DNA from 2 places in the Asticcacaulis aquihabitans genome. Region 2 is predicted to be linked to the other one. Evidence: riboswitches for the same ligand, from Rfam matches in the RefSeq annotation. Region 2 holds a riboswitch; the other holds the start of a gene.
What was found. Region 2 has a riboswitch for guanidine ahead of RCJ00_RS01755 (SMR family transporter). Riboswitches for the same ligand answer to the same signal wherever they lie in the genome.
Positions count from the first base shown of each region.

Region 1: linked by a shared signal. The riboswitch ahead of RCJ00_RS06360 (EamA family transporter) and the one ahead of RCJ00_RS01755 (SMR family transporter) in region 2 are both predicted to bind guanidine.

Region 1 covers NZ_JAVGWM010000001.1:1,380,386-1,384,455, reverse strand. The annotation lists gene RCJ00_RS06375 (helix-turn-helix domain-containing protein) at 1-39, opposite strand, end outside; gene paaC (1,2-phenylacetyl-CoA epoxidase subunit PaaC) at 83-835, opposite strand; gene RCJ00_RS06365 (glycosyl hydrolase family 18 protein) at 1,205-2,251, opposite strand; guanidine-III (ykkC-III) riboswitch at 2,377-2,448, shown strand; gene RCJ00_RS06360 (EamA family transporter) at 2,464-3,333, shown strand; gene RCJ00_RS06355 (Rieske (2Fe-2S) protein) at 3,340-3,696, opposite strand; gene maiA (maleylacetoacetate isomerase) at 3,693-4,070, opposite strand, start outside.
Region 2 covers NZ_JAVGWM010000001.1:365,094-369,163, reverse strand. The annotation lists gene RCJ00_RS01765 (RlmE family RNA methyltransferase) at 1-711, shown strand, start outside; gene RCJ00_RS01760 (DUF1523 family protein) at 800-1,135, shown strand; guanidine-III (ykkC-III) riboswitch at 1,184-1,252, shown strand; gene RCJ00_RS01755 (SMR family transporter) at 1,283-1,627, shown strand; gene guaB (IMP dehydrogenase) at 1,723-3,180, shown strand; gene RCJ00_RS01745 (MAPEG family protein) at 3,218-3,610, shown strand; gene RCJ00_RS01740 (RsmB/NOP family class I SAM-dependent RNA methyltransferase) at 3,620-4,070, shown strand, end outside.

The sequences.
Region 1 (4,070 bases), 1.0 Mb from region 2:
GGAGCCGATTTCCGGTGGCTTTTTGAGTTTGTCCGTCATGCGCCCTGTTTAAGCGCAAACGGATTTAAGCGCAAACCGGCGCTTACCAGTGTGTCTCGCGGCCGTCGTGCGGCGGAATTTGCATGTCGTGCAGCAGGTGCGCGACATGTTCGCTGTCATGGCCCTTGCGGCCCAGTATGACCGAGCGATTGGCCTTGGGTGGCGTCAATCCCGCTTCGTGAAGGACGGCGGCGATGCGGGCGTCGAATTCAGGCCGCAGCGACGTCTTGCAGATGGAAATGCCTTTGGGCAGCAAGGTTTCGTCGACCTCGTCCATCAGGAAGAGTTCGTCGACGAAATGGTACATGTAGTCCAGGCTTTTGATCAGGCGCTTGTGGCTGAGGCAGGCGCCGTCGCCGAGGCGAATCATCCAGTCGCGCGTAAAGGCAACGTGATGGGTGACGTCGCGAACGCTCTTTTCGGCAATATCCGCCAAGCCCTTGTGCGCAGAGGTGCTCAGGGCTTCGAGGAACAAAAGCTGGTAGTTGGAAAACAGGAACTGGCGCGCCAGGGTCTGGGCGAAATCGCCGTTATTCTGTTCAACCAGAAGGCAGTTGTGAAAGTCATGGGCGTCGCGATGGAAGGCCAGGGTGTCCGCGTCACGGCCCTTGGGATCATTCTGCGCCGCCAGTTCCAGCCAGAACGTCGCTTGGCCGACCAGGTCGAGCGCCAGGCTGGAGAGGCCGAGATCGACCTCCAGACTGGGGGCGTGGCCGCACCAGGCGCTCAGGCGCTGGCCCAGGACAAGGGCGTCATCGCCCAGACGAAGAACGTAGTCGAAAATCGGATCTGGCATAGGAGGTTCCTGCCTGTACTATTGCTTATCGTTATCAACGGTAGGAGCGGGCGCGACGCCTCGATACAAAAAATGCTGCATACCTTTCGGCTGCAGCATTCTGAGTCGTGGGCGGGACGATAGTGCGCGGATAGGGCGGATCGCCGGAGCGGTCAGCTGATCCGGAGTGGTGATCCGGTCAGCGTGGGTAAGCGGCGATACGTGCATCTGTGCGGTCTTGTGGCGTTTCTCTTATCGTTGAAAAGACACTACAAAATTCCGGACCTAGGGTCAATTTCAAAAATTGACATTTCTGTCAAATTTGGAAATTTACCTGAAATTTCGCAAAATTTCTCACGCGTTAGCACAATCAAAAGAAATTATGCTGCGCTATTGTGCACCTGGATTCAAAGAATCATGCAGGGCGTCAAGGAGGCTGTTCGGGCCGGGTTGATCGCCAGTCAGTTCCCAGATCATGACGCCCGCGCCGACCTGACGCGCTAGTTCGGCCTTGGCGCGAATGGTGGGGCGGCCATTGTAGGTCACGTAGTCGCAGCCGTTGCATGGCTTTCCGATGATGTCATTGGCGGCAACCGTATCGCCGTAGGTCGCCAGCAGGCCCTTGTAATCAAGCATTCCGTTGGCATAGGTGCCGAAGGCGTGACCGTAGAAGGGGACCCCAAGAACCAGTTGCGCCTTGGTGACGCCACGCGCCTGCCAGACGGCTATATCGCGTTTGGCCATGGCCAGGCTGGAATGCTCTTGGCCAGCCGTACCCCAGCTTGGGCCTACGCCGTCATAGGACATGATATTCACGTAATCGAAATAAGGAATGCTATCGACCGGGATCATGCCGCCTTCGGCCGATGCGGTTGCGCAGGTTAGAAGTTTATGACGCGCCTTCAGGCCTGCGCTCAGGTCGCGGATAAAGGGCGTGTATTCGCCGGCCCTATCGATGGCCGTGAGCACCTGCCATTCGAGATCGACATCCAGCCCGTCCAGACCGGTTTCATCCACGAAGGCAAGCAGGTTTTGCACCAGAGGGGTTCGGTTTTCGGGCTTGAGCAGGGTAGGCCAGTCGCCCGAACAGGCCGGAATAATACCGCCCCCGAGCGAGATGAGCACCTTGACACCCGATGCATGCGCGCGGGCGATTACGGCCTTGACGTCGGCCAGGGGCGTCGGACCATGGCCATGGGTATCCATGCAGGCCATCTGGGTGTCGCTGACGATTTGCCCTTGCGCGTCGGGATTGACGAAGGACAGATTGATATGGGTGACCTTGCTTAAATCGATGGTGTCCATATGCGGCAGCATGGGCCCCTTGAAGGCGGGCAGGTAGCCGATGACGACCGGCTTCGAAGCCGGCTTGGCAGCGGCCGGGAGAGCCATAACGGTGGCAGACAGGCAAAAGGCGCCGGCAATCAGGTGTTTCATCGCGACGTTCCCTCTGGTTTTATCCACTCTATGGTTTTGTCGAAAGTGGCATTGTTATTGGTCATAATCAACAAGACCAATTTTATTTTTCTCCCTTGATCGCCTCTCATTGAGAAAGCGCGCGGGACGCGGTATGAAACGAGCAGATATTCTCCGGACGAGGTGCGCCGTACCCGGTCAAGACAAGACGACGCCATTATCTGAGTCGCATCATGTCCAAAACCAATACCAAACTATGGGCGATTGTCGCCATATTGATCGCCATCGTTTCGGTGCAACTGGGGGCGACCCTGGGCAAGCACCTGTTTCCGCTGATTGGCGCCGCCGGTACGACGGCCGTGCGTCAGTTCTTCGCCACCGCTGCGTTGTTGATCGTCTTTCGTCCGTGGCAGGGCGGTCCTGAACGCAGGCATTGGCCTGTCCTGGGGCTTTACGGCGCCATTCTCGGGATCATGAACCTCGTCTTCTATATGTCCCTGGCGCGTATTCCGCTCGGGATCGCCGTGGCGCTCGAATTTTCAGGCCCGCTGGCGGTGGCGATTTTCGGGTCGCGCAAATGGAGCGATTTCATCTGGGTCGGTTGTGCCGTCGCCGGCCTTTTGATCCTTCTGCCCTGGACGCAGGGCGCCGGCGCGCTCGATCCGCTCGGTGTCGCTTTGGCCCTAGTCGCCGGGGTGTGCTGGGCCGCCTATATTATCGTCGGGCAGAAGGTCGGCGATCGCGTGCATGGTGGCAAGGCCGTGGCGCTTGGCATGGCGTTTTCCATGCTATTTACGGTCCCGGTCGGCGTTGTCGCCGCCGGCGCGTCCTTGTGGTCGTGGAGCCTTTTGCCCTACGGCATTGGCATAGGCATTCTGGCCAGCGCCATTCCGTATAGCCTGGAGATGATCGCGCTTAAGGCCATGCCGGCCAAAACGTTCGGCCTGATGATGAGTCTTGAGCCCGCTGTCGCCGCCGTGCTTGGGCTGGTCATTCTTCACGAATTGCTGACGCCTCTGCAATGGCTGGCCGTCGCCCTGATTATCATTGCGTCGGCGGGCTCGACCATGACGTCGAAACGGCCGCCGGCGGAACCGGTTTGATATCCGTTAGGCCGTTACGATAAACCCATCCTCTATGCGGACGGGCCAGGGCGTCAGGGATTGGCCGGCGCAGGGGCCACCGACGCACCGGCCCGATGAAATCTGAAACAGGGCGCCGTGCCAGCTGCATGCAATCAGATCGGCGCGAGGTGTCAGGTAGTCGTCAAGTTCCTGCGCCAAGGGCAAGCCGGCGTGTGGGCAGCGATCGACATAACCGTAATAGGCGTCCGCCTTGCGGACGACAAAGCCATGAAAAAAGGCCTCACCGATTTGCAGTACGAAATTACGCGCGGCGTCCGGCTTGATCAGGTCCTCGGCCCCCAGCCTGACACCGGCGGGCGTGGCGTAGACGCGTGTCGTCACCGATTGGAATCCACCGTATCGGCATCGGGCTGATGGCGCGGGTGGGCGCGCACGAAGGCCGTGTGTTCATCGCACCGTTCGTTGACGGCGCGAATGTGCGGGTAGGGATCGAGGCTGACGTTGAAGCGCTGGGCGGAAAAAACCTGCGGCACCAGGAAGCAGTCGGCCAGGGTCGGCACGTCGCCAAAGCAGTAGCCACGGCCATGGCGGGCAATCAGGCTTTCCAGTGCGGTAAACCCTTCGGCAATCCATCCGGTCGCCCATACCTTGGTGCGCGTGTCGTCTGCGCCCAGTTCAGCCTTCAGTTCACGCAGGACGCGCAGATTATTGAGCGGGTGGATGTCGCAGGCGACCAGCGCCGCCATGGACCTGAC
Region 2 (4,070 bases):
GATACCCAAGATGAACCCCGCCGCCGCATGGTCAAGCCGCCGGAAGGCGGCAATCTGTCTGGCCGAGCCAAGGGGCACACGGCGGTCAAGACAGCGCGCTTTCGCACCCAGTCTTCGGCGAAGTGGCTGGAGCGGCAACTGAATGATCCATACGTCCAGAAGGCCAAGGCCGAAGGATGGCGTTCGCGCGCTGCCTTCAAGCTGATCGAATTGGACGAGCGATTCCATTTCCTGCGCAAAGGGGTTCGCGTGGTCGATCTGGGCTGTGCGCCGGGTGGTTGGGTGCAGGTTGCTATCAAACGCGGCGCCTCCCATGTCGTCGGCGTCGATCTGTTGCCGGTTGACCCGATCGCAGGCGCGGAAATGATCGAAGCGGATTTCACCGACCCCGCCATCGGCCCACGTCTGATGGAAATGATGGGGGGGAAGCCGGATGTCGTCCTGTCGGACCTGGCTCACAACACGGTCGGGCATAAGCAGACCGACCACCTGAAGATTATGGGCCTTCTTGAAATGGCCGGGGATTTTGCGCTTGATAATCTGAAACCTGGCGGCACGTTTGTCGCCAAGGCGTTTCAGGGGGGCGAAACCGAGCAACTGCTTCTTAAGCTAAAGCACACCTTCGACACGGTGAAGCATTTCAAGCCGAAATCTAGCCGCGCCGGTTCGACGGAAATCTATATTGTCGCCCAAAATTACAGAGGTTCATAATCTTTGGGGGCTCATAATTTCGGGGGCTGATAATTTGGTTGTCGCAATGTACCGGCAGGATTAGGATTGCCACCAACCTGGAGGGGCCATGAAAAAGCTGCTTGCTGCCTTTATTGTCGTTGTGCTGGTTTTTCTGGCGATCTGGACCGTTCCCTACTGGACGCATGGCTCTAAGGATGTTGTAGTGACCGGCGTCGATCATAAAGTCATGAAGGACCACGGGCAGGTGAAAGACGTCTATCTCGTCTTCACTACCGACGAAACCTACAAGAATGTCGACAGCCCGGCTTACCTGAAGTTCAATTCTTCCGATATCCAGGGGAAGCTGATCCAGACGGGGCGTTTCCGCATCAGCTATTACGGTTTCCGGATTCCGGTGTTTTCCATGTATAAGAATATCACCAAGGCCGAAAAAATTTCTTAGCTTTTCGGCTCCTATGCGGTGGCAGGGCGGTATCTTCTTGGCTTTACGATAGGGACCTGTTATTTCGGTCCTGCCCGGACGAGACGCGCCGTACCCGGTTAAGACAAGACGACGCCTGTTTGTTTTTGACAAAAGAGCGTGATTGCAATGTCGTCATTTCTTCCCTTGCCATGGGTATGCCTTATCACTGCCGGGCTGTTCGAAGTCTGCTGGGCTATAGGTCTTAAGTACAGCCAGGGCTTTACCAAGCCCGCAGCCTCCATATTCACCGTCGTTACCTTAGCACTGAGCATGTTTCTGCTCGCCAAGGCTGTGGAAACCCTGCCGATCGGTACCGCCTATGCGATCTGGGTCGGTATAGGCGCCTTGGGGGCGGCCATCCTCGGCATATTTGTGTTTCATGAGGCCGTCACGCCACTGCGTGTGGTTTTTCTTGCCATGCTTTTATGCGCAATTGTTGGCTTGAAGGCGACGTCGGGCGGTTCTGCGTGATCGCGCCGTGACCTTTGAAACAAATATTTTCCTTGAAGGTCTTTACGTAGCCGTTCGATTCCCATAGGAACAACCCGCAAAATGGAGAGTTCCTTATGGAAATACGCGAAGGCTTAACCTTCGACGACGTTTTGCTGGAGCCCGGTCCCTCGGACGTGGTGCCCACTCAGGTCGATACGAAAACCAAATTCACCCGCGAATTGACGCTCAATATCCCGCTGGTCTCTTCGGCCATGGATACGGTCACCGAAGCGCGCTTAGCCGTCGCCATGGCGCAGGCCGGGGGAATGGGTATTGTCCACCGCAATCTGACGGTTGAAGAACAGGCCGACGAAATTCGCTCGGTCAAGCGTTTCGAGTCGGGCATGGTCATCAATCCGATTGTCATCCATCCAGACACCAAGCTGGCGGAGGTGAGGGATATCATCGCGCGCAAGCATATTTCTGGCTTTCCGGTTGTCGAGCGTGAGACCAACAAGTTGGTCGGTATCCTGACCAACCGTGACATCCGCTTTGAAAGCGACGGTTCCAAAATCGCCGCCGAAGTGATGACGACGGAAAACCTGATCACCGTTCGCGAAGGCATCGACCAAGACAAGGCGCGCGGCCTGATGGCCAAGCACCGGATCGAACGCATTATTGTCGTTGATGAGGCCTATCATGCGGTCGGCCTGATCACGGTCAAAGACATGGAAAAGAGCCAGGCCTACCCGCTGGCGGCCAAGGACGGCGCAGGTCGCCTGCTGGTCGGGGGCGCATCGACGGTCGGCGACGCCGGCTTTGAGCGCTCGATGGCGCTGGTTGAGGCCGGTGCCGACGTGGTGGTTATCGACACCGCCCACGGCCATTCGATCCTGGTGTCTCAGGCTGTGTCACGCCTGCGCAAGGAAACCAACAAGGTTCAGATCATTGCAGGCAATGTCGCGACCTATGACGCCACGCGTGCCCTGATCGACGCAGGCGCTGACGCGGTTAAGGTCGGCATTGGTCCTGGGTCCATCTGCACCACGCGCATGGTCGCCGGTGTTGGCGTGCCGCAATTGACTGCCATCATCGACAGTGCCCGCGCTGCCGAAGGGACCGGCGTGCCGATCATCGCTGATGGCGGCATCAAGCTGTCCGGCGATCTGGCCAAGGCAATCGCGGCCGGTGCCTCATCGGCCATGCTAGGGTCGATGTTTGCCGGGACTGAAGAAGCGCCGGGCGAAGTCATCCTGTATCAGGGGCGTTCATACAAATCCTATCGTGGTATGGGCTCGGTCGGCGCCATGGCGTCGGGATCGGCGGACCGCTATTTCCAAAAGGAAGTGCGCGACACCATGAAGCTGGTGCCCGAAGGCATCGAAGGCCAAGTGCCGTTCAAGGGACCGATTTCGCCGGTTATCCATCAGTTGGTGGGCGGCTTGCGAGCGTCCATGGGCTATGTCGGCGCGCATACGATCGATGAATTCCAAGCGCGTGCGCGTTTCGTCAAGATCACCGGCGCCGGGTTGCGTGAAAGCCATGTCCACGACGTCATGATCACGCGGGAAGCGCCGAATTACCGTCAATAAAGCGTGCGTGGGCCAGTCGCTGAAGGGAGACACAGATATGACTCATGAGCTTTGGATACTGGTCCTTGCCGCTGTGCTGGGCATCATTCAGGTCGGATTGCCACCGATAGCGGCCATGTCGCGCAAGGGCTACGCCCAATGGAATGCCGGCCCGCGGGATACGCCCTTTGACACCGGACCGATGGCCGGACGCCTCAATCGGGCGTTCAGCAATTTCATGGAAACCTTTGCGTTCTTTGCGGTTGTTGTCATCGCCCTGGCGTTCGCCGGAAAGTCATCCGACATATCGATGTGGGGGGCGCGTATGTATTTGGCCGCGCGTGTCGTCTATATCCCGCTCTATGCCTTCGGCGTAACCGGTGTGCGATCGCTGGTTTGGATTATTTCCCTGATTGGCATCCTCATGTGCCTGTACACGCTTTTTACCTAAGGACCTGACTTGACCCCTGCCGCCCGCCTGCAAGCCGCTATTGAGATCCTCGATCAGTTGTCGGGAACGCGTGCGACTGCCGAAGCCGTGCTTAAGCAATGGGGGCAGGCCAATCGTTACGCGGGATCAAAAGACCGACGCGCCATCGCCGATCGCGTCTATCGCTGCCTTCGCGGCAAGCAACGTCTGCTATGGGCCATGCAGGCCGATGAGCGCGGAGCAGGACGCGCGCTTGTGCTGGCGTCGCTGTCGCTGGTCGATGGGCTGTCCATTCCTGAGATCGAAGTCTTGTTCAGCGGTGAAGGGTATGGGCCCAAGGCCTTAAGCCAGGCCGAACGCGAGCGTTTGGAGGGCGGCGAGGGCGAAGCCCCGGCCTGGGTGACGACCGGTTTGCCGCAATTCGTCGTATCGCGTTTCGAAACCCAGTTCGGTGCGGATTGGCCGGCGGAAGCGACAGCCC